One region of the Rhodovulum viride genome, then DNA from elsewhere that is predicted to be linked to it. Evidence: riboswitches for the same ligand, from Rfam matches in the RefSeq annotation. Region 1 holds a riboswitch; each other region holds the start of a gene.

Evidence for each region. A riboswitch is a leader RNA that binds a small molecule or an ion and turns the genes downstream of it on or off. The one in region 1 is predicted to bind cobalamin.
Region 2: linked by a shared signal. The riboswitch ahead of BYZ73_RS07205 (DUF4198 domain-containing protein) and the one ahead of BYZ73_RS02115 (TonB-dependent receptor plug domain-containing protein) in region 1 are both predicted to bind cobalamin.
Region 3: linked by a shared signal. The riboswitch ahead of BYZ73_RS23570 (ABC transporter substrate-binding protein) and the one ahead of BYZ73_RS02115 (TonB-dependent receptor plug domain-containing protein) in region 1 are both predicted to bind cobalamin.

The regions. Positions count from the first base shown of each region.
Region 1 covers NZ_MUAV01000002.1:146,568-160,791, reverse strand. Annotated here, with positions in the region: gene BYZ73_RS02135 (glycosyltransferase family 2 protein) at 1-1,224, opposite strand, end outside; gene BYZ73_RS02130 (glycosyltransferase family 2 protein) at 1,229-2,284, opposite strand; gene BYZ73_RS02125 (cobyric acid synthase) at 2,322-3,782, opposite strand; gene BYZ73_RS02120 (ABC transporter substrate-binding protein) at 3,872-4,738, opposite strand; gene BYZ73_RS02115 (TonB-dependent receptor plug domain-containing protein) at 4,713-6,572, opposite strand; cobalamin riboswitch at 6,713-6,914, opposite strand; gene BYZ73_RS02110 (hypothetical protein) at 6,911-7,777, opposite strand; gene BYZ73_RS02105 (hypothetical protein) at 7,779-8,210, opposite strand; gene BYZ73_RS23685 (dynamin family protein) at 8,354-9,655, opposite strand; gene BYZ73_RS02095 (dynamin family protein) at 9,716-11,785, opposite strand; gene BYZ73_RS02090 (P-loop NTPase family protein) at 11,924-13,054, opposite strand; gene BYZ73_RS02085 (PP2C family protein-serine/threonine phosphatase) at 13,051-14,001, opposite strand; gene BYZ73_RS22615 (FHA domain-containing protein) at 13,985-14,224, opposite strand, start outside.
Region 2 covers NZ_MUAV01000006.1:190,757-195,761, reverse strand. Annotated here, with positions in the region: gene cbiQ (cobalt ECF transporter T component CbiQ) at 1-559, opposite strand, end outside; gene BYZ73_RS07215 (cobalt ABC transporter permease) at 564-1,229, opposite strand; gene cbiM (cobalt transporter CbiM) at 1,226-1,843, opposite strand; gene BYZ73_RS07205 (DUF4198 domain-containing protein) at 1,854-2,648, opposite strand; cobalamin riboswitch at 2,786-2,995, opposite strand; gene cobO (cob(I)yrinic acid a,c-diamide adenosyltransferase) at 3,100-3,729, shown strand; gene BYZ73_RS07195 (cobyric acid synthase) at 3,875-5,005, shown strand, end outside.
Region 3 covers NZ_MUAV01000012.1:1,577-6,581, forward strand. Annotated here, with positions in the region: gene BYZ73_RS22755 (hypothetical protein) at 1-207, shown strand, start outside; gene BYZ73_RS11480 (hypothetical protein) at 355-1,332, shown strand; cobalamin riboswitch at 1,612-1,802, shown strand; gene BYZ73_RS23570 (ABC transporter substrate-binding protein) at 1,919-2,914, shown strand; gene BYZ73_RS11490 (FecCD family ABC transporter permease) at 2,911-3,969, shown strand; gene BYZ73_RS11495 (ABC transporter ATP-binding protein) at 3,966-4,727, shown strand; gene BYZ73_RS11500 (pseudoazurin) at 4,739-5,005, shown strand, end outside.

The DNA of each region.
Region 1 (14,224 bases):
ATCGACGCCGATGGCGCGGTGATGGGCCAGCCATTCGAGGATGAAGGGCCCCTCGTTCTTCATGGTGGTGACGATGGCCACGCGCCCGGGGCTTTGTTGGGCGACGGCCCGGGGCGCGGCGGGACGCGGAAGCGCGGGGGCATGACCGAATTCGCGGGCGACCAGATCGGTCAAAGCGGGCGCGGCCACAAGGCTTGTCCTGGGCACGATCCGGCCGACCGGATGGCCGCGATGGCGCATGCCCATGCAGCGGTAAAAGACCGCCTCGGCCGTGGCCTCGCCTGCCCGGTGCGCGCGCCAGGGCCGATCGTCGGGCATCTGGGCCGGCACGACGCACCAGCGGCGCAGCCCGCGCGGCCGGTCGAACTGCATGCACCCGTGATCGGCAAAGCCCGGCCGGGCCGGGTCGCGGGATTTCCACGGAAAGACATGGCGGCCCAGAAGCGCCAGCGCGCCCGAGGCGCGGGCGGTCTCGAAAACCGTGGCTCCGGCCGGATCGGGCCGCAGCAGATCGCTGAGGTCGAGCGCGGCGACCGCGTGTGCCTCGGCCAGCCATGCCCGGCGCAGCCATTCGTACAGATGCCCCTCGCCCAGCGGGGCCTGCCAGGGGTCGGGGGCGGGCGGGGCCATGCGGTCCTTGCCCGGGGCTTCGGGGGCATTGATCGGGTGGCTTTCGGGGGCCGCGCCGGGGCGGCCCAGCGGATGATCGAGACCGACCAGCAGCACCCGGGTCAGCCCCTCAAGCCGGGACCGAAGGGCACACAGCGCCTTGGCAAAGCCATCGGCCTCGGGGCCGGGCGGAGCGCGGTCGACGATCAGCGCGGCCTGAAGCTTCTGGGTGCGGCGGTGAAAGGCCAGCCAGTCGGCGGCCTCCCCGGCCGTTTCGCCGTTCCGAAGCGCGACCATGACGTCAAGGCCGGCGAAAAGGTCGGTCCGGGCCGGGCGCGGGTCAAGCGTGACGGCCGCGCCGTCGAGCGTCAGCGGAACCGGGCCCTCGTCGCTGCCGCAGGTCAGCGTCAGGAGCGGCGCGCCCGCGACCGTGCGCAGCGTCGCGGCCGTCGTCTCGCCCGCCGGACCGACGGCGCCCGGCGGCGCGGCGCTGGCCAGAATCGCCGTGACCTCTCGGCCGCTGCCTGCGGGCGTGGCGACCGCGTCGAGGCAGAGCGCGCGGCCAAGCGGCCGGGCCGTCAGCGCGACGCGCAGGATCTCGGGGCCGGGGGCCATCTGCTCAGGGCCTCGCCGCAGCGGCGGTTCCGCGCGGATAAAGCCCGTACAGGACGGCGGCGCGGTCAGGGGGCAGCGCCCGGCTGCCCCCGGCCAGCACCAGCTGGCTGTAGAAGGCATGACCTTCGGGCGTCGCGATCTGCCGCGCGGCCTCGGCCCGGTGCCAGGCCATCGCGGCGGCGTGCAGATCGGCCTGCCCGGGCAGGGCGGCGAGGCGCGCGCGCATCGCCGCTGTCGCCGGGGCCATCGCGGCGATCGAGCGGTCGTCGACGGTGTTGAAATTCCGTTCCACCCAATAGCCCAGATCGACCGCGCGGGCCGTCCGGTTCGGCAGGCCGCGGGCGCGCTTGATCAGGAAGGCCTCGGGCGTCTTCACGGCGTAATGGTTGATTTCGGCCAGCGCCCGCCCGGCCGGAAACCCCCAGAGCGAGAGCCGCCCGGGGCTTGCCGCAAAGCTTTCGGGCAGGGCGGTGCCGCTGCCATCGACCCAGCGCGGCGCGGCCCGGCCCGGTGCCGGGCGCGGCCGGTGAATGCCGATCCGGCCGAAGGCCGCGGGGCGGTAGAGGGTCTTGAAAAAGCTCGCCGCGACCGGGAAGGCGGCGTCGGCGGGCATCGCGGCGGTGAAAAGCTCGGTCACCGGCCGGTCGGGCAGCCCGGTCAGGCCATTGTCGCCGAATAGCCGCCAGGGCAGGGCCACGGCCTCGGTGCCGGGGGGCAGGGCCGCGACCAGCGCCGCCAGATCGTGGCCGGGCGCGTGGATGTTGAGATATTCGTCGAGGTCGATGCCGAGGATCCAGTCGGCCCCGGCCGCGCGCGGATGGCGGGCGGCGGCCTTCAACGCCTGCCATTGCAGGCTTTTGCCGGGGAGGGCGGGGTTCTGCAGATGGGTGACCAGACCGGCGGCATCGAGCAGGTCGAGCATGCGGTCGGTGCCGTCCTCGCAATCGTTGGTCACGACGATGATGCCGTCCGCGCCCGCGCCCAGATGATGGGCGAGCCAGTCCGGCAGATAGGGGCCCTCGTTCCGGGCCGTCGTGACGATCAGGACGCGCACGCGCACCGGCGGGCCTTCTTGCAGCCTGGACCCCCGTCGGGGGCTATCTTCCGGGGACTACACCGGCGAGGGTAAACAGCGCGTCAATGTCGAGATGGGCCTCGAGATGGGCGGCAAGCGCATCCAGCGTATCCTCGACCGCCTGGCCGTAGCCCTCGGTGCCGGTCTCGACCCCCAGCCGGTCCAGCCAGGCTCGTCGGAAGCCGTCTTCGGCGAAAAGCCCGTGCAGATAGCTGCCCGCGACCCGCCCATCGGCCGAGACCGCGCCTTCGGGCCGGCCTGCGACATGGGCGAAGGGGCGGGCGCGGTCGGGGCCCTCGGTCGCGCCGATATGGATCTCGTAGCCGGAAAACGCGGCGCCGGTCGCGGCATGAGTGGCCGCGACCCGGGTCAGGGTCTTGTCCGCCCGCATCACCGTTTCGACCTCGAGAAGGCCGAGGCCCTCGGTCACGCCCGGCGGGCCTTCGAGCCCGTCCGGGTCGGCGATGCGTCGGCCGAGCATCTGGTAGCCGCCGCAAAGCCCCAGCACCCGCCCGCCCCGGCGCAGATGCGCCGCAAGGTCGATGTCCCAGCCCTGGGCGCGCAGGAAGGCCAGATCGCCCCGGGTCGACTTGGTGCCGGGCAGGATCACCAGATCGGCATCGCCCGGCAGGGCGCGGCCCGGCGGGACCATGGTCAGCCGCAGCCCCGGTTCCAGCTTGAGCGGGTCGAGATCGTCGAAATTGGCGATCCGCGAGAGCATCGGGCAGACGACGTGAAAGCCGCCCTGGCCCGCGCCGCCCAGATCGACCGCATCCTCGGCCGGCAGTCGGCAGGCCCCGGCGAACCAAGGGATGACGCCGAAGCCGGGCCAGCCGGTCCGGTCCGCGATCAGCCGGTAGCCGTCGTCGAAGAGCCGCGGATCGCCGCGGAACTTGTTGATGGCAAATCCCCGGACCATGGCCAGATCGCCGGGATCGAGCACCGCCTGGGTGCCGACGATCTGGGCGATCACGCCGCCCCGGTCGATATCGCCGATCAGCACGACCGGCACGTTCGCGGCCCGGGCAAAGCCCATGTTGGCGATGTCGCCTGCGCGCAGGTTGACCTCGGCCGGGCTTCCGGCGCCCTCGACGATGACGAGATCGCGCCGGGCGGCGAGGCGGTGGAAGCTTTCCAGCACCGGCGCCATCAGTTTCGGTTTCTCGGCGGCGAAGGCGCGGGCGCGCAGCGCGCCCCGGGCGCGGCCCTGCACGACCACCTGCGCACCGGTATCGGTTTCGGGCTTCAAGAGGACCGGGTTCATGTCGGTCAGCGGCTCTAGCCCCGCCGCGCGCGCCTGCAGCGCCTGCGCCCGGCCGATCTCGCCGCCATCGGCGGTCACGGCGGCATTGTTCGACATGTTCTGCGGCTTGAAGGGCGCGACGGTCAGCCCGCGCCGAAGCGCCGCGCGGCAGAGCCCGGCCACCAGAAGCGATTTTCCCACGTTCGAGCCGGTGCCTTGCAGCATGAGCGCGCGTGTCATCGGGGGGGCCTTTCCTCGGAGCTTGGGCCCGTTGCGGGCGTTGCGTCCTGGGTATTTGGGCCAAGAAGAAGCTGCAAGCGCATGGGATGTCAGTTCCGGTCGGGGGAGGCGGCGAGGGCATCGCGGCGGCGGGTCATCTCGGCCAGGGCGTCCAGCACAAGGGGGGTGCCGCAGACCCAGTCGGGGCCGGACAGGGCCGGGGCGGCGGCGGCGGGCAGGGCGCGGAGCGCGGGATGGGCGAGGATCTCTTCGGCGCGGGAGGTTTTCGGATAGGGGCGCGAGAGGATCAGGAGGTCGGGATCGGCCATCACCAGCTCTTCGAGCGCGAGATCGAAGCCGCCGCTGCGACCGCGCGCCGCCTCGCCGGAGCCTGCGAGATTGGCGAAGCCCGCATGGGTCAGGATATCGTCCGACAGCGTGCCTTTGCCCTGGGTATAGCCGTTGGCATAGAAGAAGGCGGCCAGCGGCCGGGGCGGGCCGCCGCGCGAGAGCCGGGCGAGGTCCCGCTCGAAGGTGCGGGCAAGCGCCTCGGCTCGGGCCTCGCGGCCCAGAAGCCGGCCGGTCTGGCGCAGCCGCTCGGGGACCTCGGCAAGCCGCGTCGTCAGGCCGATCCGCGCGACGCGGATGCCGAGACGTTCCAGCATGGCGAGGGTCGCGGGGTTCGAATAGGTGCCGGCCAGCACCAGATCGGGGCGCGTCAGGAAGATTTCCTCGGCGCCGCCGGTATTGGCGGGGTAGGCGCGGGCGGCCTCGGGCATGGCCGAGTTCATCGGGTTCGAGGCAAGCTCGCTGATCGAGACGAGCTGCCCCGGGGCCGCGACCAGCATGGCAAGCTGGTCGGTGCAGAGGTTCATCGACACGACCCGCGCGGGCGGGTCTGCCAGCACCGCGGCCCCGGCAAGGGCGAGGGCCGCGGCGAGCCGGATCGCGCTAGAAGGAGGCACGCAGACCCACATAGAGCGCCCGGCCCGTGGTGTTGTAGTGATAGGTGCCGCCATAGGCGACGGCCGAGTAGAACTCCTCGTCGAAGAGGTTTTCGACCCTTGCATAGGCCTCGGTGCCGTTGCCCAGCGCGTAGGTGACCTGGGCTGCGGCAAGCCCGGCATCGGGCAGAGAACCGTAAGGGTCGAGGCGCCCGGCCACATATTGGTACGAGACATCGGCCGTGAGCCGCGACGTCACCTCGCTGCTGACGCCCAGCAGGAGATCGTGGAGCGGGACGCGGTCGAGCCGGTCGCCTTTCCAGCGCACGTCGGTATAGGTGTAGCTGCCGTAAAGCGCGGTCGCAGGGGTCATGTCGTAGCGGCCGGACAGTTCCAGGCCCTGGCTGCGGGTGGTTCCGTCAAGCTGGCGGTAGCAGCCCCAGGCATAGCTGCAGATGGCGGGGTCGGCCGCGCCATAGTCGATCTTGTCATCGATTTCCGCAAAGAAGGCGGTGGCCTTCAGGAACCCGTCGCCCGACAGCCGTTTTTCAAGCCCGATGTCGAAGCTGGTGCTGGTTTCGGGGTTGAGGTCCGGGTTGCCGACCGTGTCGCCGGTAATGGTGCCGTAAAGTTCGTAAAGCGCGGGGACGCGATAGCCGGTGCCCAGAGAGGTGCGGAAGATCAGGTCGGGCTGGAGCCGCCAGGCCAGCGCGGCGCGGCCGGTCACCTGATCGTCAAAGCTTGAATAATCATCGTAGCGCAGCGAAAGCGACAGATCGATGTCGTCGGTCGCGGCCTGGCGAAGCTCTGCAAAGAGCGCGCGGTTGATGACCGAATAGGTCTCGCCGTCAAGCGTGGCCTCGTCCTGCTTCCAGTCGGCGCCGAAGGACAGGTCGGTCCCGGCCGCCAGAGAGGCCGTTCCGAGGTAGCTGGCGGCCCGGCTGGTGCCATCATAAAGGGACGTCCCGAAACTCGAACGGTAGCTGCGCTCGGTCTGCGTGCGCGCCAGCGACAGTTCGTTGTCGACCGTTCCGATCGCGAATTGGGCGAAGGCGCGCAGGCCTTTTCGCGTCGCCTCCGATCGGGTGATCGGGTTCGTGTCGGTAACGTCGCTGTCATAGTCCGAGTTTCCGTCGGAATAGAATCCCGAGAAGCCCAGCCGAAGGGTGTCGGTCAGATCGTAGGCGGCATTGAGCGAGACCGAATCTTCGTCAAAGCCGTCCGCTTCGTCATTGCCCGACAGGGTCGAGAAGCCGTCGGTTTCGACATGCGAGATCGTGGCCGAGATTTCGCCGCGTTCGGTCTTCTGGCCAAGGCTCAGACCGGCAGAGTAGCTGCCATAGGTGCCAGTTTCGACCGTGGCGCGCCCCGAAAAGCCCAGTTTTTCCGGTCTCCATGTGGTGATGTCGACAACGCCCGCGATGGCATTCGCGCCGAAAAGCGCGGATTGCGAGCCCTTCAGCACTTCGATCCTGGAGAGCAGTCCGGCGGTCAGGGTGCCGAAGTCGAGCGCGGCGGGGGTGCCCGAGGGATCGGCAAAGCCCATCCCGTCGATCCGGGTCGCGATATAGCCGTTTCCAAGCCCGCGAATCCGAAGCGTGGCGGTCTGCCCGAGCCCGCCATTCTGCGTGATCGACACGCCCGGCAGGGTGGCAAGGGTCTGGCCCAGATTCTGACCGCCTGCGGCGATCTCGCTGCTCTCGAGCGTCTCGACCGTCGCGCCGGTCCGGTTGGTGGCGATGGGCGTGAGGCTGGCGCTGGCGGTGATCTCGTCCAGCATCAGGCTGGACCGGGCCTCCTGCGCCAGGGCGGACAGGGGGCTCAGCGCGGCGAGGCCGAGCGTGAGGCAAAGGGTGGGTCTGGTCATGTCGGTTCCGTTCCGGTCTCGGGAACCGCCGCGGCGGGCGGTCCGTCCTGTCGTGGGGTCCTTGGAAAGACATGCCTCCCGCAGACGGTGATGCGTCACCACTGCGGATGGACCGCCGCCTGCGCCGCGCCCCGCGGACAGGCTGGGTGATCGTCCTGGCAGGTCTCCTGGCTTGCGGGTCCTCGCTTGGCTGGCCTTCCCGGGGAGGACCCCCAGTGGCACGATCAGCCGCGCTCGCCGCTTACAGTTGCGGGGGCAGCCGCGGAATTGAGCCGACGAAGGCCGCACCGCGTTCCCTTTTCATCGCCCGTTTCCGGGCGAACCAAGACAATTGTCCGTTAATCCGGGCTCCCGGCCCTGTCAAGCGGCGCACTCCTTGCGGCCGGTCCGGTCGGGCGGCAGAGGGCGAGGATCGCGGGAAGCTCGTCGGTCGGGGTCAGGAAAAGCGCGGCGTCCCGGCCGTGGGCGACCCGCACCAGCAGAAGGTTCAGCGGCGCGGGCGCGCGCAAGATCGCGCAGGTGGTCCCGGGGCCGTCTCCTGCGGCCTTGGTCATCGCGCCGAGCCCGAGCCCGGTGAACCCGGTCAGCCGGTGGGCAAATTCGGCATCGCCCTGCATCGCGACGATCTGGCCCTCGCGCAGCCGCAGCCCGGCCGTTGCCCGGGCAAGACAGGTGCCGACCGGATCGGGCGGCGGGGTGACGGTCTCTCCGGCCGGGTCAGGACGGGTCTCGGGCGTGGGGGCGCTGGCCGCAGGCGCGGTCCAGTCGCGGTCTGCGGCCGCGCGCAGCGCCTCGACCGAACATCCCGCTTCGGTCGGATCGACCCGGTAGGGAGGGCGGCTCGCGGCGACCGACAGCTCGGCCGCCTTGGCGACGAAGGGGCGAACCCGGCCGTGAAAGGCGGCAATCAGCGGCTCGGCGGGATCGCCGGTGGCCTCTGGCGGCTCGGCCGGGATCGGCGTCGCGTCCGGTGTGACCGGCCCCGTGCGGCCCACCCGCAACAGGCGCCGACGGGCCGCCAGCAGCCGGATTTCCTGTCCCGCCCCGTCGCCGATGGTCATTTCGCGCGGCAGGATCGTTTCCGAAATCTCGGTCAGCGGCACCTCGACGATCCCGTCCACGCCCCCGGGCACCGTGCGTTCGGCGGCGGCCTCGGCGCCCCTCAGCTTGGCCAGCGCGGCGTTGAGACGCTCGAGCCCGGCCATCTCAGCGGCCCCGCTCCTGCGACCCGCCAGCCGCGGTGGCCGGGGGCGCGGCATCGACGATCTCGACGATTTCGGCCATGGTGGCGCGCATGGCGGCAAGCGCGGCCGCGATATCGGCCTCGCCTCCGATCACCGCGCAAAGTGCCTCGTCCGGGTCGCGCGGCGCCCGCACGAAAAGCTCGAACCGGCCCCCGTGCAGCAGTACCGCCTCGGGGGGCGCCTGATCGGTCCCGAACACTTCGGTCGAGGCGGCGGCGGCCTGCCCGCCCAGAAGCAGGGCGCCGCGAAGACAAAGCGCATCGTAGAATTCCTGCGGCTGAGGATGCTCGGCCTCGGCCCGCAGCACCAGCCGCGCCGACAAGTCGACGAATGCGATCACCCGGCAATCGGGAATCGCGCGTCGCAGCGCCTGAATGGTGATGGTCAGCGGCATCGTGCCCGAGTTTATCCGAATTTCCGGCGGCGGCCACTGGCAATAGCGCACAAGCGCGCGTCGCGTGCCAAGGGGGTGCAACGGAATGGACCTTAGCGGGCTTACACGCCTTGCTATGGACCGGACGTCTGGTCAGGCCGGCGTCAGGCCGGCGGGGGGGCTGCGCCGGGCCGTTGTGCGCGCAGGGGCCGCGGGCTCCGGGTGCGGCTTTCGTCGATCTGTACCCGCCGCGGACGCACGGGCATGCCAGCCCCGCCGACGCGCCAGTCCGGGTCCAGCAGGACCGGCGCGTCCCGGTCGTTCGCCGTTGCGCCCAGCAGCCGCAGCACCTGCCGCAGCGCATGGCCAAACCCGTCGGCGCCGCTGGCAGCCCAGCGCGCCGGGTTATCGCGTGCGTCCAGCGCGTCTGTCAGGGCGATCGGGCAGATGTCGGCAAAAAGCCCTTCGGTTTCGCGCCGCACCCGGCGCAGCACCCGGGCGCGATCGCGCTCGGTCACCAGCTTGTCGAACCGGGTCAGCAGCAAAAGGCTCGTTTCGCCCAGCCGGTCGGCGAACATGTCCCAGACCGCGGCTTCGGACTGGCGCCAGGCCTGGGTCGCATGGCTGCACCAGATCACCCCGTCCGCGAGGCCGATGGCGTTTTCCCAAACCTCCGAGCCCATGTTCGGGTCCGAAATGCCCGGCATGTCGATCAGGTCGCAAAGCTTGAGGATCTCGGCTTCGGCATGGATCTGGATCAGCCGGGTTTCGGCGGACGACAGACGGTGCAGGTCGTCCATCTCGACGGGTTCGGTGCGGCCGAAACGATCCTCGCGCCAGGCAGGGGCAGAGCCGTAGGAGAGCCGTACCGGCGGCAGCTGGGTCGCGGTCACCTTCACCGGCAGCGGCGACTGGCCGATCAACAGATGGATCAGCGTGCTTTTGCCAGCGCTGAATTCGCCCATCAGCGCGAGGCAGGGCCGTGCCCCGGGGGGCAGATCGGCAGGGTTCGGGTGTGCGGCGAAGGCGGGCAGATGCGGGCGAACCTCGACTTCGACCGGATCGGCTGGGCGGGCCGGATCGGCGCCGGCTGCAAGGGCATCCTTGTCAGGTTCAGGTGCAGGCGCAAATTCAGGGTCGGCCTCGGGCGGTGTGGCCTCGGCCGGGGGGGCAGAGGTGTCCGTCTGCGGCGGTTCCGAGCTCCCGTGCGGGATCTGGTCCGCGCCCGTCTCGACCGCGTTGTCCGGATCTGCTGCGGGACGGTCAGAGCTGGTGTCGGCGTCGGGCGTGGTCTCCAGGGCGTCGGACCGGTCCCGGCCACCGAATTGCGCGCGCACGGCCTCTTCGGGGGCCAGCGCCGGACGGCTCGCACCGCTTTCGCCCGGGCGCGGCCGGGCCGGTGCCGCGTCCATCGCCTGGGCGCGTTCCAGCATCGCCCGGATATCAAGGTCGTAGGGGTCGCTCATCTGACAGTCTCTTCCGCAGGTCTCGGGCGTCGGCGGGTCTCAGGCCGCCTCTTTCAGCTCTCAGGCCGCCTCTTTCAGCATCGTCGTCATCGCGCTTTCGATGGCCTGCAGGCGATCCTGCCGGGCCTGCCTCCGCAGCGCCACGTCCAGAGCGTCGGGCGCGACCTCGTCCTTGCGGGTCAGGGCCTCGACGATTTCGCGCTGGTCGTCGACAAAACCGGCCAATGTCGCCATCAGATCGGCGCGGACCCGTTCGGCATGGTCGTGGCGCAGGGCATCGAGGATCGGCAGGGTTTCGTCCCGGATCATCGCGTGGAAATCGGCGGCGAAGGCGCCATGGCCGCGGCGGCGGGTCCACCAGCGGCGCCACCAGCTGCCCTTGACGTCCAGCGCGATGGTGCGCGCGATGTCGACCGGTGGCCCGATCCGGGGCGGGTCGGGGGCCTCGACCGTGAACGCGCCGTCAAGCCCAAGCGCATTGCGGTAGACAGCGGCGATATCGCGCGCGAGCTCGTCCAGCACGCCCCGCGCTGCGGCCTGCATCCGCGTGCCGAAAAGCTGGCAGGCCGAGCGCAGCAGCATCCGGAGCCCGGTCGGTTCGTAGGTCCAGACGGTGCCTTCGCCCTGGGTTTCCAGATGGGCGATCAGGGCCGCCGTGGCGCGGTCGAGAAAACTGCGATGCGACCGCTCCAGCCGGGTCCGGAACTCGGTCTGTTCGCGGTCGATGACGCGGGCCAGGGCCTCTTCGGCGCGATGCGCGATGGCCGCGATCTGGGCCTCGAGCGTGGCCCGGTCGACTGTCGGCCGCGCGCCTGCGGGAAGGGCCGTGCCCTGCGCGGCGCCGATGCTGCGGGCAAGATTGGCGGTGCTGCGGGCGATGCGGTCCAGCACCTCGCGGCCAGCGCCGTCGTTGAGGCGCTCGGCAATCGTGCGGTACAGCGCGGGCAGGCCGGACATGTCCCAGACCCCGCGCAGCTGGGTCTGCGGGTCCTCGCCGCCCTGAAAGCGTTCCCGGGCCAGGCGCTGCAGCGCGCGGCGGCTGCCTTCGGGCAGATCCGGCAGCGTGCCGCTCAGCGCATGGGCGGCCCAGACCGCGCTGCCGAACAGGATCGGCGCGTCCACCGGGCCGTTCTGCGCCTTCAGCGTGGCGCGGATCGAGGCGCGGATCTCGGCCACTTGCGGGACCGGATCGGAAAGCTCGTCGATGCGGTTGACGAAGATCACCACGTCGCGTGCCTTGACCGTGGCGATCAGCCGGATCAGCGCCATGTCGACGCTGGACAGCGCCTGATGCGCCGACAGCACCAGCACGCAAAGCCGGCTGTCGCGGATTGCGCCGATGGTGATCTGTTCGCGCATCAGGAAGGTGTCGTTGACGCCGGGCGTGTCGCGCAGGCACAGGCGCATGGGCATCGCCGCATGATCGACCTGCAGATCGGCCGATTTGGTGATGTCGGCGAAGCGGCCCGCGGCCTCGAACCGGGCGTCGGCGCCATCCTCTTCGTCGTCGAAATCGTCGCCGAGACAGACATAGCGTTCGACGAGCCCCAGATCGAAGGCGGAATAGCGGTGCTCCTGGCCCAGCAGCAGCTCGAACCGCCGACCGAGGCGGCCCTGGGATTTCTCGCGCATCCGCTCGACCTGGCGGCGGACCTTGTCAAGGTCGTCTTCGGCCCCGGCCCGGCTGGCCAGTTCGCCGAGACGTCCGCCCTTTTCGACCAGCCGCGCCCATTCCTCGCGGTCGAAGAAGCGGAACCGGGCCTCGCCCGCGCGGGTCTGAGGGGCGGGCGCCAGATGGAGCGAGGTCACGACCGAGGTCCAGGGGTTCACGTCGGCGGGCAACAGGTCGGGCCAGCCCAGCATCGCGTTGATCAGCGAGGTCTTGCCCGCCTTGACCTGGCCGATGAAGGTCACGCTGGGTTCGAGCGCGTCAAGCTGTGCGGACAGCCGGAGCGCGCCGCGCGCGGCGGTTGCGTCGCCGACCCGGCCGAGATCGGCCAGCGCCGCGCGCAGGGTGGCCAGACGCTCGGCGACCGGCGCAAACCCGTCAAGCCCATCGCCCAGCAGATCCGGGTGACGGGCTTCGGGCCGGGCGGCTTCGGGGCGCGCGGAGGCAGATGCATCCTGCATCACGGGTCCAATCCCCATTTTCTGGCCTGCGACTCGCCCGAGACTGCGCCAGCCCGGCGGAAGCAGGCGTTTTGTTGTGGCATCTGAAACAGTTATGCGCTCGAAAATGGCCATTGCATGGCGTCGTTGCGGCGTTCCTCAGGCGCTCAGCCGGGTCTCGAACCCGCGCCGCAATTGCAGCAGAAGCGTGACGGCATCGGCGGCTGCGGCCGGATCGTCCTCGACCGCCAGAAGCTGCAGCATCTCGGAGGCATCGAGGATGTCCTCGTCGAGATCGGGGCAGACATCCCGGACCTCGCCCAGAAGGTCGGCAAGGCTCAGCGCGGTGTCGGCGCAGATCCCCAGAACCCCGGCGACGGCGTCGTCACGGTCGACCCGTTCGGGAAGCGTGGAGGTCGCCTGGGCAAGAACCGCAAGCCCGCGTTCGCAGAGGTTCCGGTCGTCCGCGCCGGCGCGGGGGCGAAGGCGCTTCTGCACCGCATCGGGCGGCGCGGAGGGGGACGGCGGCTTGGGCCCGGGGCTTGGCATCGGGGCACCCGCGCCGGGGTGCCCGCGGCGCGGGCCAGGGCCCGAGAACCGGCCATGGCTGCCATAGCGGTGCAGGAAGGTCTCGGCCAGGTCGCGGTCGGCATCGAAGCCCTGCCGCACCATCCGCTCGAGTGCGGCGAACAGCGCCTTGGCGCCGCTTGGCCCGTGTTCGGCGGGCATGCAGGGCGCGCGGCCACGGTCGGCGGCCAGCGCCTCGGTGGTGGCCAGCGGAAAAAGCGCATGGAAGTCGACGCCCACAAGCTGGCGCAGCCGGTCCAGCCGGTCGTACAGCACGCCTTCCCGGATCAGCAGGTCGGCTTTGGTCAGCACCAGAAAGGAATGGTCCTTCAGGCTCTCGGGTACCCGCGCCCAGGCGGCGCTTTCGGGCGCCTCGAAACTCTGGCTGGTCCAGAGCACGATATCGGGCATCCCCGCGCCACAGGGCAGCGTCTCGTCGGGCGCCAGAGGGCATTCCAGCAGCAGCATCCGGTCGAAAAGATCCGAGGGAATGCCCGCAGGGGGCGCGTTCGCGACCGGGCCGGCATCGGCATCCCATCCGGCCAGCAGCGCGATCAGCGACGACTTGCCGGTCTGAGCAGGACCCGCGACCGCCACCCGCACCGGCTGCGACAGGCGCTGGCGCAGCCGCATGCCCTGGCGCCGTCCGGGGTCGGGCAGGGTCCCCGCCGCGAGAACCGCGTCGATCCGGGCGATCAGGTCGTCTTCGGGGGCGTCGGTCACGACAGCCCCCCGCGATGGCCCGGAAGCCAGCGGGCCGCCAGCGCGCCGAACCGCGAGCGCGGGGCCGTGGCACAGGGACAGTCCGGGCGCGGCCCGGTCTTCGGGGGAGCGTCGAGCAGGCGCAGCGGCGGATGCGCCTGCACCGCCGGCTGACCGGCCGCGCAGAGCACGCGGATCACGCTGAAGCAGACATTGTCCTGTTCGGGATCGGCGATGTCCTCGATCGCCCGGAACAGCGCGTCGGCAATCTCGGTGCTGGACCGCGTCCGGTTCTCTTCAAGAATGGTGCGGATCCGGTCGAGGCCGATATAGGCCAGCCCGTCGCTGGCGGCGACCAGGATGTCGCCCTCTGCAAGCTCCAGCGGGTCTTCGGGACAGTCTATCTGGGTGATCTCGGTGCCGCAGATCGCCGAGGTCAGGCAGTTGCGGTCGGGGTGGCGGCGCGCCTCTTCCGGGGTCAGCAGGCCGATCCGGGCCATGCCGTCGATCTGCGGCGCCAGCGAGTGGTCCTTGTTGATCCGCTGCAAGGCGCCGTCGCGCAACAGCAGCAGAGGCGAGTCGCCGACCGACAGCCAGAACAGCCGGTCTCCGGCGACGATGGCCGCAATCAGCGTGGTGCCCATGCCGCGGGTTTCGGCATGGCGCCGGACATGGACGGCGATCGAGGTATTGGCGGTATCCGCGGCGCGGCGCAGAAGCCGGGGCGCGTGGGCCAGCACCCTATCGGGGTCGCCCGCACCGCATTTCAGCGCGCTGAACACCTCGGTCACGGCGATCTGGCTGGCGACATCGCCCGCCGCGTGCCCGCCCATGCCGTCGGCCAGCACCACCAGCCCGACCCGCCCGCCGATGGGGAAGTCCGACACGATGGTGTCTTCCTGATGCGCGCGCCGCCCCTGGGCGATGCCCGAGGCGGTGTCGAGCCTGAGATCAGCGTGTGCGGTCATCGGCGTCGGGTCCGGTCTGAGGGGCGTTCCAGGCGAAACCCGGACCGCAGAGGGCGATGAATCGCAGGCGCGTCTCGCCGAGCCGGATCTCGTCCTCATGGGAAAGTTCTTCGGTCGACAGCAGCGGACGGCCGTTCAGGCGCACGATGTTCGCCTTGCCGCCGCTGCCGAGGTAAAACAGGCCCTGTTCGTCGTCATAGGCCAGGAGCGCATGGCCAGAGCG
Region 2 (5,005 bases), on a different contig from region 1:
AGCTGTGCCAGGACGTGCCCGGCCGGAAGCCCCGGACCTTCATCGCCCGGCGCAGCCGCAGGTGTTCGGCGCGCAGCACCTCGATATAGCGGATGGTGAACAGCAGCAGATGCACCAGCCTCTCGGGCGTGCCCAGCCGGTGCAGCGCCTGCCCCATCACCGCCGGTTCCAGCGTGCCCGCCAGCGACAGCAGCGCCAGAACGACGGCATTGGCGGTCAAGAGGATCTCGGTCGAATGGACGATCCCCTCGCGCGAGGCGGCAAATCCCCAAAGCGTGAAGACCGGATCGCCGGGCGTGGTGAAGGGCAGCATGGCGATCAGCAGGAAGATGAACCCGTCCATCGCCGCCATCCGCCGCAGCGTCGGGCCGACCGCCCGCCCCGACAGCGCCATCAAGGCGATGGCAAGGATCAGCGCGGCCAGCAGCAGCGGCAGCCAGGAACAGGCGACGGTCACGCAGGCGAAGCCCGCCGCCCCGATCAACCGCGCGCGGGGATCGATCGCGTCGAGCGCGGCGCCCTCCGGCCCGGCGCGGTCCTGCATCAGGATGTCGGACATGCCCCTATCCCTTCAGACGCCGGCGCGCGGCGATGTAGAAGCCAAGCCCGAAGAGCCCCGCGATATAGCCGATCCCGCCCAGGATCGACTGCAGGTCGTTCCGTTCGCGATAGGCGGCGATCTCGCGCCGGAGCGGGCGCATCTCGTCGCGGACGATCCGTGCGATCTCGGCCTTGTCGGTGTCGCTCAGCCCCGGCGCGGCGACCAGCGGCACCGCCGCCAGCGCTCCGGAGGCTGCCCCGGCGGGCGCCCGATCCAGGGGGAAGGTCGACGGATTGCCCGCGCCGGTTTCGTCCCCCGCGCCAGGGGCGACGCCGGTTTCGGCGGCGGCCCGGGCGGCGGGGCTGTCGAGGATCGCGGCGACCTCATCGGCGCTCAGGGTGAATTCGGCGACATGGCCCGCGCCCAGATCGGCGCGGAAGACATGGGCGACGGCGGCGGTGGGGCGGTAGGTGAAGATGCCGTCGCCATCGGTCCGGGTCTCGCCCAGCCGGGTGCCCGCCGGGTCGAAGACCTCGACCAGGGCGTCGGCGGCCATGTCGCCATTCGAAAAGCCGATCTCGCCCTCGATCAGCGCACCATCGGCATAGGCCCCGCCGATCACCTTATGGGCCAGCGCAGGCAGCGGCGCCATCGCAAGCGCCAGGGTCAAAGCAAGGGGACGGATCATCGTTGGGGTCCTTGAACTGTCGCAAAGAGGTCGGGCTTCACCTGGGCGGCAAGATAGACGGCGGCGGCGGTCAAAAGGCCCTCGACCGCCATCACCGGGATATGGGCCAGAAAGACCAGCCGGGCGGCGGGCAGGAAGGCCGCGCCCGACAGCGCCAGCGCCAGACCGACGCCAAGCGCCGTCAGCGCGATGGCCAGCGCCCCGCCCATCCCGGCCCAAAGCGCGGCGATCCGGGGGGTGCCGCGCGCAAGACCCCGGCGGCAGAGATAATGCACGATCACTGCGGGCAGCGCGATGTTCAGGGTATTGACCCCCAGCACCGTCAGCCCGCCGAACCCGAAAAAGACCGCCTGCAGCAAGAGCCCCACGAACAGCGCCGGAAAGGCGGCCCAGCCAAGCACCAGCCCGGCCAGACCGTTCAGGATCAGGTGCACCGAGGACGGGCCGATGGGCACATGGATCAGCGAGGCCACGAAGAAGCTGGCCGAGAGCATCCCGGCAGCGGGGATCTTTTCCAGCGTCAGATCGCGCAATCCGCGCGCCACGCCCCCCGCCGCCAGCACCGCGCCGCCGATCACCACGGGCGCCGCCAGCGCCCCGTCCACGATATGCATGGGCCCGCCCCTATTTCAGATCGAAGGCGCGGATCCAGAGCACCGCATCCTGGCTGAGCTCCTTGCCCTCGAACGCGGTATCGGGGCCCACGCCCAGCGCGGCAAAGCCCCAATAGCCCGCCTTGGGCACGCCGAAAGTGAAATAGCCGTTCTCGTCCGACACGGCCACGATCGCGCCCCCCGGCAACGGCCCGGCGGTCGCGGGCTTGGGCGCGCCCGTGGCCATGTCGGGCTCGGCCGCCATGTATTCGATCTCGATCTCGGCGCCCGCGACAGGCTGGCCCGCCGACAGCACCCGCCCGGTGAAGGTCGAGCCCGCGATCACGTTATAGGGTTTGACCAGCGGCACGATCTCGGCCTTCAGCCCCTGCGGGCTGTCCCAGTCGGTCGGCATCTGGCCGCGATTGAGATAGGTCTTGGTGATCTGCTGGATGTAGATATCCTCGGAGTCCTCGTAATAGGGCGCGGGCACCGTCACCAGCACATAGTCGCCCATCCGCTTGACCGGCAGACTGCCATCCCAGGCGACGGCCTCGTTCAGCGGGCCGCGAAAGACGGTCTGGCTGAGCGTCGCGCGAAGGTCGATCTTCTCGCCGCGATGGATGGCGTAGAATTCCAGCGGTTCGCCCATGTCCATGACCGGGCCGCTTTCCTGCGGGTGCCAGAAGATCAGCTTGACCGGCACGTCGCCGGGCGCGTCGATCAGGCTTTCTTCGGTATAGGCCAGCTGGAAATGCGCGGCGGCCACCCCGGGAACGAGGGTCAGCGCCAGCGCGGCGGTTACGAGATTGCCGTGGAAGATCAAGGTCGTTGCCTTTCAACAGGGGCGGCCGGACAGGCCGCGGGTGAAAGGACGAGGGGATGAGAGGCTCGAACGGGTCGCAACGCGGCCGATCCGGGCCAGACGCGCACCCCGGCGTCCGGTGGAAACCGCCTCCCTTGCGGGGAAACGGGCGGCCGGCAGGTCTCCTGGCTTGCGGGTCTCAGCTTGGCTGGCCTTCCCGGGGGGTATCCCCAGTGGCGTTCTCAGCCGTGCTCGCCGCTTACAGTTGCGGGGGCAGCCGCGGACTTGCCCCTTGCGGGGGCGCACCGCGTTCCCTTTTCACGTCCGGACCCTCGGGGCCCGGGCGAACCGGTCACGGCTTCGTCATGGCAAGCGGCTCGGGACTTGTCAATCGGCACGACCGCCGCGCGGCCCGGGTTTGACGCCGCGCCCCCGCCCGCTAAGCTGTCCCCGACACGCGCAAGGAGCCCCCATGACCGACGAGACCGCCGATACCGTTGCCGACGACGCCCGCCATGCCGCCAAGATGGCCAGGAAGAAGGCCGCGCGCGACAAGATCATGGCCGGGAAATCCGGCGAGAAGGGGCTGATCCTCGTGCATACCGGCACCGGCAAGGGCAAGTCCTCCTCGGGCTTCGGGATGATCCTGCGCTGCATCGCCCATCAGATGCCCTGCGCCGTGGTCCAGTTCGTCAAGGGCGCCTGGGACACGGGCGAGCGGCGGCTTCTGACCTCGCATTTCGGCGATCTCTGCCAGTTCCATGCCATGGGCGAGGGCTTTACCTGGGAAACCCAGGACCGCGCCCGCGACATCGCCGCCGCAGAAAAGGGCTGGGAAAAGGCGAAAGAGTTGATCCGCGATCCCGCCATCCGCATGGTGCTGCTGGACGAGATCAACATCGCGCTGCGCTACGGCTATCTGGATGCCGACCGCGTGGTGGAGTTCCTCCAGGCCGAGAAGCCGCCCCTGACCCATGTCGTGCTGACAGGCCGCAACGCCCCCGAGGCGCTGATCGAGGCGGCCGATCTGGTCACCGAGATGACGCTGGTCAAGCACCCGTTCCGGTCGGGCATCAAGGGCCAGCCCGGCGTCGAGTTCTGAGCCGCGCTTGACATCCGGAAAGCCCCGTCCGACACCCCTGCCGAACGCCGCAGGAGCCCCGATGACATCCCACAGGACCCCGAGCCCGCCTTCCGACCTGCCCCCCGACGACGCCGCGCCGCCGATGCCCGAGATTTCGGTGCCGATGCTCGATCCTGCCCCGCCGCGCCGGGCGAAGGCGCTGATGTTCCAGGGCACCAGTTCGGACGTCGGCAAGAGCCTGCTGGTCGCCGGGCTCTGCCGCGCCTATGCGCGGCGGGGCGTGAAGGTGGCGCCCTTCAAGGCGCAGAACATGTCGAACAACGCCGCCGTTGCCGCCGACAGCGACCTGCCCCCCGGCCCCGACGGCGAAGCCCCGAGGGGCGAGATCGGCCGGGCCCAGGCGCTGCAGGCCCGGGCGGCGGGCCTGCCCCCCTCGATCCACATGAACCCGGTGCTGCTGAAACCCCAGGCCATGGTCGGCTCGCAGGTGGTGCTGCGGGGCCGCGCGCTCGGCAACTGGCCCGCGCGCCATTATCACGAACTCAAGCCGAAGCTCCTGCCCGCGGTGATGGACAGCTTCAACCGCATCGCCGCCGAGGCCGATCTGGTGCTGGTCGAGGGCGCGGGCTCGGGAACCGAGACCTATCTGCGCAAGAGCGACATCGCCAACATGCGCTTTGCCGAGGCCGCCGACCTGCCGGTGGTGCTGGTCACCGATAACGACCGGGGCGGCGCGATGGCCGCTGTCGTGGGGTCCTGGCTGCTGCATACCGAACCCGAGCGGGCGCGCGTCGCGGGCTTTCTGGTGAACAAGTTCCGCGGCTATTTCTCGCTTTACGACCCGGCCTGCCGCAGCATCGCCGAGATCACGGGCTGGCCGCTTCTGGGGGTCGCACGCTGGTTCGACGCGGCCTCGCGCCTGCCCGCCGAGGATGCGCTGGCGCTGGAACGGCCCGCTTCGGGCGGCGGGCACGGGCTGGTGATCGCGGTGCCGCTGATCGCAAGGATGGCCAATTTCGACGATCTCGACCCGCTGTCGGCCGAACCGGACGTCGATCTGCGCTGGGTCCGGCCCGGCGAGCCGATCCCGGCCGAGGCCGATGTCGTGCTGCTGCCGGGGTCCAAGACCACGCGGCCTGCGCTCGACTCGCTCCGCGCCAATGGCTGGGACATCGACATCCTGGCGCATCTGCGCCGCGGCGGACGGGTCGTGGGCATCTGCGCGGGGTTCCAGATGCTGGGCCGCACCGTGCGCGACCCGCAGGGCCTCGAAGGCCCGCCGGGTGAGACCCCG
Region 3 (5,005 bases), on a different contig from region 1:
CTGAATGCGTACCAGGGCCTGACAGCTTCCCTGAAAATCGAAGACGCCACGTCCGGCGACATGCGGTTCGAGATCCACTGCCCCTCGATCCGAAGCGTGGCGGATCTGTCAAAGCTTTCCGCAACCGTGCGCTTCATCTCTCCCGTCATCGGGATCGGCGGCGGCGGGCTGAGTGGTCCGGTTGTGCCCGCAATCCTCAATTCATAAGCCCCGGCCTCGTTCACCTGCAACTGGCGGAAAAGCCCGGCCGGGACGGAGACCGGATATCGGAACTGCGGGTCGATGCAAGCCACCCCAAACTCACCGGCGGGAAATTTACCGACAGGCTGAGCATCAAAGTGAGGAACCTCTGACATGTCGATTTGGCGCGCGCTGCGAACATGGGGCCATCTCAATGCACCTACCATCGGCGATGACCTGAACCTTGCTGCGTTGCGGTACTCCTTGCGCATGGTTGATGAGGACACGCTGGAGGTGCAGCGGTTTGACAATGGCTGGCTCAGGCTGTGGGCATGGTTCTGTTTTTTCCTGTTGATGTATTTCGTGGTGCTGTCCTGGTGGGAGCAGAACATCCTGTGGGACAATATTCAGATCTGGCTGAATTCAGAGGCGTATTTCAGGGCTGCGCTCGAACGCCTTGTCAAGCGTAGCCCCGAAGTTTATGGAAATGAGGACTTCACTTCTTTCTACAAAAGAATGATGGAAATGCACGGCGACCGCTGGATCGGCGGCGCCATCTTCCTCGCGCTGCCCACTTTCTTCTTCATCGCCGCCTGCATCTGGCCTCGCTACCGGCCCATCCGGTTCAACCGCAAACTCGGGATCGCCTACACCTGGTCCTGGGGGCGCTTCTTCCTCAGCCGGAGTGATCCGTCTTTGGGGCTGGGCCGGGGGGTAGGAGATTTCGAGCCCATGCTCCGCCGTCTCACCATTGTCACGGCAGGCATGGGCACCCCGGACAGCCACAGCATCGGTGCGCTTGTCGTGAGGCTGCGCCACCACCGGTGGACACGCCACAAGGAAAGCTGGGCTCTCGGCGTATTCCCCCCGGCTTGCATCGGCCAGAACAGTCAGATTTCAATTGCGATCAGCGATTTCCTGACCAATCCCGTGCGCCCGGACTGGTGCGATGCACTGGAATGGCAGCCCTCGCCCCTCTTCTGGGCGCATCGTCTGGCTCTGAGGGTCGTAAACTTCTCGGTGCTGCCCGCCTGGTGGCCGCGCCGGACCCGGAAGATGATCCGACGCCATCTCGAGATCCGTGTCGCCGAAGAGAAGGCCGCTGCCGAAGCACGCGAAGCGCTCCGCCGCAGGGCGAACGGGATGGACTGAGACAGGCGCGATCCCGAAACTCGCAACCATATATGCTGGACTTGTCCAATATCGCGGGCGCGAGACTGAATGCCCGCTTTTCGCTTTCGACCTGTCCATCGGGATTGTTGAGTGAACGTCGGCAATCGGCAGCGAACGGCCAGGCTCGCTCGGGGGTTAAACCGCGCTGCCTCGGGGTCCCACGTTTGAGTTTCCCCGACCAAGCGGACAACAGGTCTGGCAGTGGCGGCCCATTGCGAAGTCCTCGTCTCCGGCCTCTTGCCCCGCGGACGGAAAGCTGCCAGTGATCGACCCGTCGGTTTCCTTCGGGAATGAAAAGGGAATCCGTGCCGACCTCGGTCGGGAAACGGAACTGCCCCCGCAACTGTAGGCGGCGAGCATCTCTCGATAGGCCACTGGGGTCGCACCCGGGAAGGCGAGAGGCGCAGCGACCCGTCAGTCAGGAGACCTGCCGACGAGAGTGAAACCACGACCGGACGGGGTGTGCCGGGGCGGGATACCTTATGTGGCCGCCCTGCCGTATTCGGTTCGCGTCTCGTCCCGGATGGTCCTGTCTGACGGGACGGATCGGATGAAACGGACTTTCATGATCGCCGCGCTGCTGGTCGGCACAGCCCTGCCCCTGCACGCGCAGGAAACGGAATACCCCCTGACATTGACAAATTGCGGGCTCGAGGTCTCTTTCGACGCCGCCCCGGACAGTGTCGTGACCATCGGCCAGTCGGCGACCGAGATCCTGTACGCGCTTGGCCTCGCGCCGAAGGTTTCCGGCACGTCCGTCTGGTTCAATCCGGTCCTGCCGGAATACGCCGAGGTGAACAGCGGGATCGAGCGGCTGGCCGACAACGATCCCAGCTTCGAGAGCGTGGTCGGCAAGAAACCCGGACTGGTCGCCGTGCAATACGAATGGCACGTCGGCGAAAGCGGCATCGTGGCCACGCGCGGGATGTTCCACGACATCGGCATCCCGACCTACATCCTGCCCGCCGATTGCGACACCAAGGACAATTCCACCGGCGGCGATGGAACGCGCACCGGCGCCTTCGAGACCGCGTCCGTCTACAAGGGGATCCGCGAACTGGCGGCGATCTTCGATGTGCAGCCCGCGGGCGACGCGCTGGTCTCGGATCTGCAGGCCACCGAAAGCGCCGCGATCGCGCGCGCGGAAGACCTTGAACTGCCCGAAGATCTGTCGGCGGTGTTCTGGTTCTCTTCGGCCGATCTCGAGATCGACCCCTATGTCGCCGGGCGGCTCGGGGCGCCGGGCTACATGATGGCGAAGCTTGGGATCGAGAACGTCATCGAGTCCGATGAGGAATGGCCGACGGTCGGATGGGAAAGCATCGCCCGCGCCGATCCCGACATCATCGTCGTCGCCTCCATGGACCGCCGCCGCTTCCCGGCAGACGACGTGGAGAAGAAGCTGGAGTTCCTGCGCACCGACCCGGTCGCGCGCCAGATGACAGCCGTGCGGGACGGGCGGATCGTGCAGATGGACGCCCATGCGATGAGCGCGACGATGCGGTCGATCTACGGGTTGCAGGCGCTGTCCGAGGCGCTTTCGAAGATGTCCTTCGAATGACCATGGAGGCTGCGCCCGTGCGTGCCGTGACATGGCGCGGCCTCTGGCTGGCGCCTGTCGTTCTGGGCATGACGATCCTGGCCGGGACGGCAATCGGCGAGACCCGGTTGCCGTTCGTCACGGTGCTCGGGACGCTGGCAAACCACCTGTGGGGCGCTGGCTATCCGGTGGACGGGATCGAGGCGGGGATCATCTGGAGCTATCGCCTGCCACGCGCCGTGGTGGCGGCGTGTTGCGGGGCAGGGCTGGCGCTGACCGGCGTCGTTCTTCAGGCGCTCTTGCGCAACCCGCTGGCGGATCCCTACCTGATGGGCCTTTCGGCAGGCGCCTCGACCGGGGCGGTGCTGGTGACGGTCGCGGGCCTGGGCGGCGGCGCGATCTCGATGTCGCTTGGCGCACTGACCGGGGCGCTTCTTGCCTTCGGTTGTGTCGCGGTTCTGGCCCGAGCCGTGAGCGGGGATGTGGGAGGCGGACGCGCAACACAGGCCGCCGCCGCCCTCATCCTCGCCGGGATCGCCGGTTCGCAGCTGTTCAACGCGCTGACCGCCTTCATCATCGCCCGGTCTGCCAATGCCGAACAGGCGCGCGGCATCATGTTCTGGCTGATGGGCAACCTTTCGGGGATCAGGTGGGACGACGTGGGCGCCTGCATGGCCGTCTCTGTTGCGGGCGTCGCCCTCTGCCTGTGGCACCGGCGCGGGCTTGACGCCTTCACCTTCGGGGCAGACGGGGCCGCCTCTCTGGGGATCAACGTCCCGGCGCTGCGCGGCAGCCTCATCGCCGCGACCGCCGTCATGGTCGGGGTGCTCGTGTCGAAAGTGGGTGCCATCGGGTTTGTCGGCCTCGTCGTGCCCCATGCCATGCGGTTTCTCGTGGGCGCCCGTCACGACCGGCTGGTGCCTGCCTCGGCGCTGGCCGGGGCGGTGTTTCTGGTCGCTGCCGACGTGATCAGCCGCAGTCTCGTCCCGGGCCAGGTTCTGCCCATAGGGGTGGTGACCGCGCTTGTGGGCGCCCCCGCCTTCGCGCTGATCCTCGTGCACGGAGCGCGCAAATGAAGGTCGAGCTGCGGCACCTGTCGGCCAGGATCCACCGCGCGCCATTGCTGGAGGATATTTCGGTCCGCATCGAACGCGGGGAACTCTTCGGCCTTGTCGGCCCCAACGGATCGGGCAAATCCACGCTGATGCGCTGTCTCGCGGGGCTGCAGCGTCCGACCTCGGGCGGCATTCTGGTGGAGGATGCAGATCTTGCGCGGATGCCCGCCCGGCACCGCGCGCGGCGCATCGCCTTCGTCCAACAACAGGCCGATACGACGGACCGTCTGACCGTTCGGCAAGCGGTGGACCTGGGGCGCATCCCCTACCTCTCTGCCCTGCGGGGATGGGGGCGTTCCGATGAGACCGCGGTCGAGGCCGCTCTGACGGCCGTGGAGATGACCGCCTTCGCCGGTCGTCTCTGGCATACCCTCTCGGGTGGCGAACGCCAGCGCGTCCACATCGCGCGCGCCCTCGCGCAGGATCCAAGGCTCCTGCTCCTCGACGAGCCGACCAACCATCTCGATATCCGGCATCAGCTCTCGCTCATGGCGCTGGTCCGGGCACTGCCCATCACCCGTGTCATCGCGCTGCACGATCTGAACCAGGCCACGGCCTGCGACCGGATCGGCGTGCTGTCCGGGGGCAGGCTTGTCGCGACGGGTCTGCCCCGCGACGTGCTGAACGAGGATCTTCTGGCCGAGGTCTTCGGCGTCGCCGCGACGCGCCATGCCGCTCCGGACGGATCGCCACGCCTTCACTTCTCTCATGCCCTCTAAAGGATCGCCCCATGCGCCTGTTCGTCGGCCTGCTTGCCCTGGTTCCCGTTGCGGGACACGCCGAGACCCATGACGTCAGAATGCTGACCCGCGGCGAGACCGGCGCCATGATCTACGAGCCCGCCTATCTCGAGATCGCACCCGGCGATACCGTGCGCTTCCTTCCCGCGCAGCGTGGCCACAACGCGGCCTCCATCCCCGAGATGCTGCCAGAGGGTGCGGATCGCTTCATCGGCCAGATCGACGAAGAGATCGCGGTGATCTTCGAGGTCGAGGGG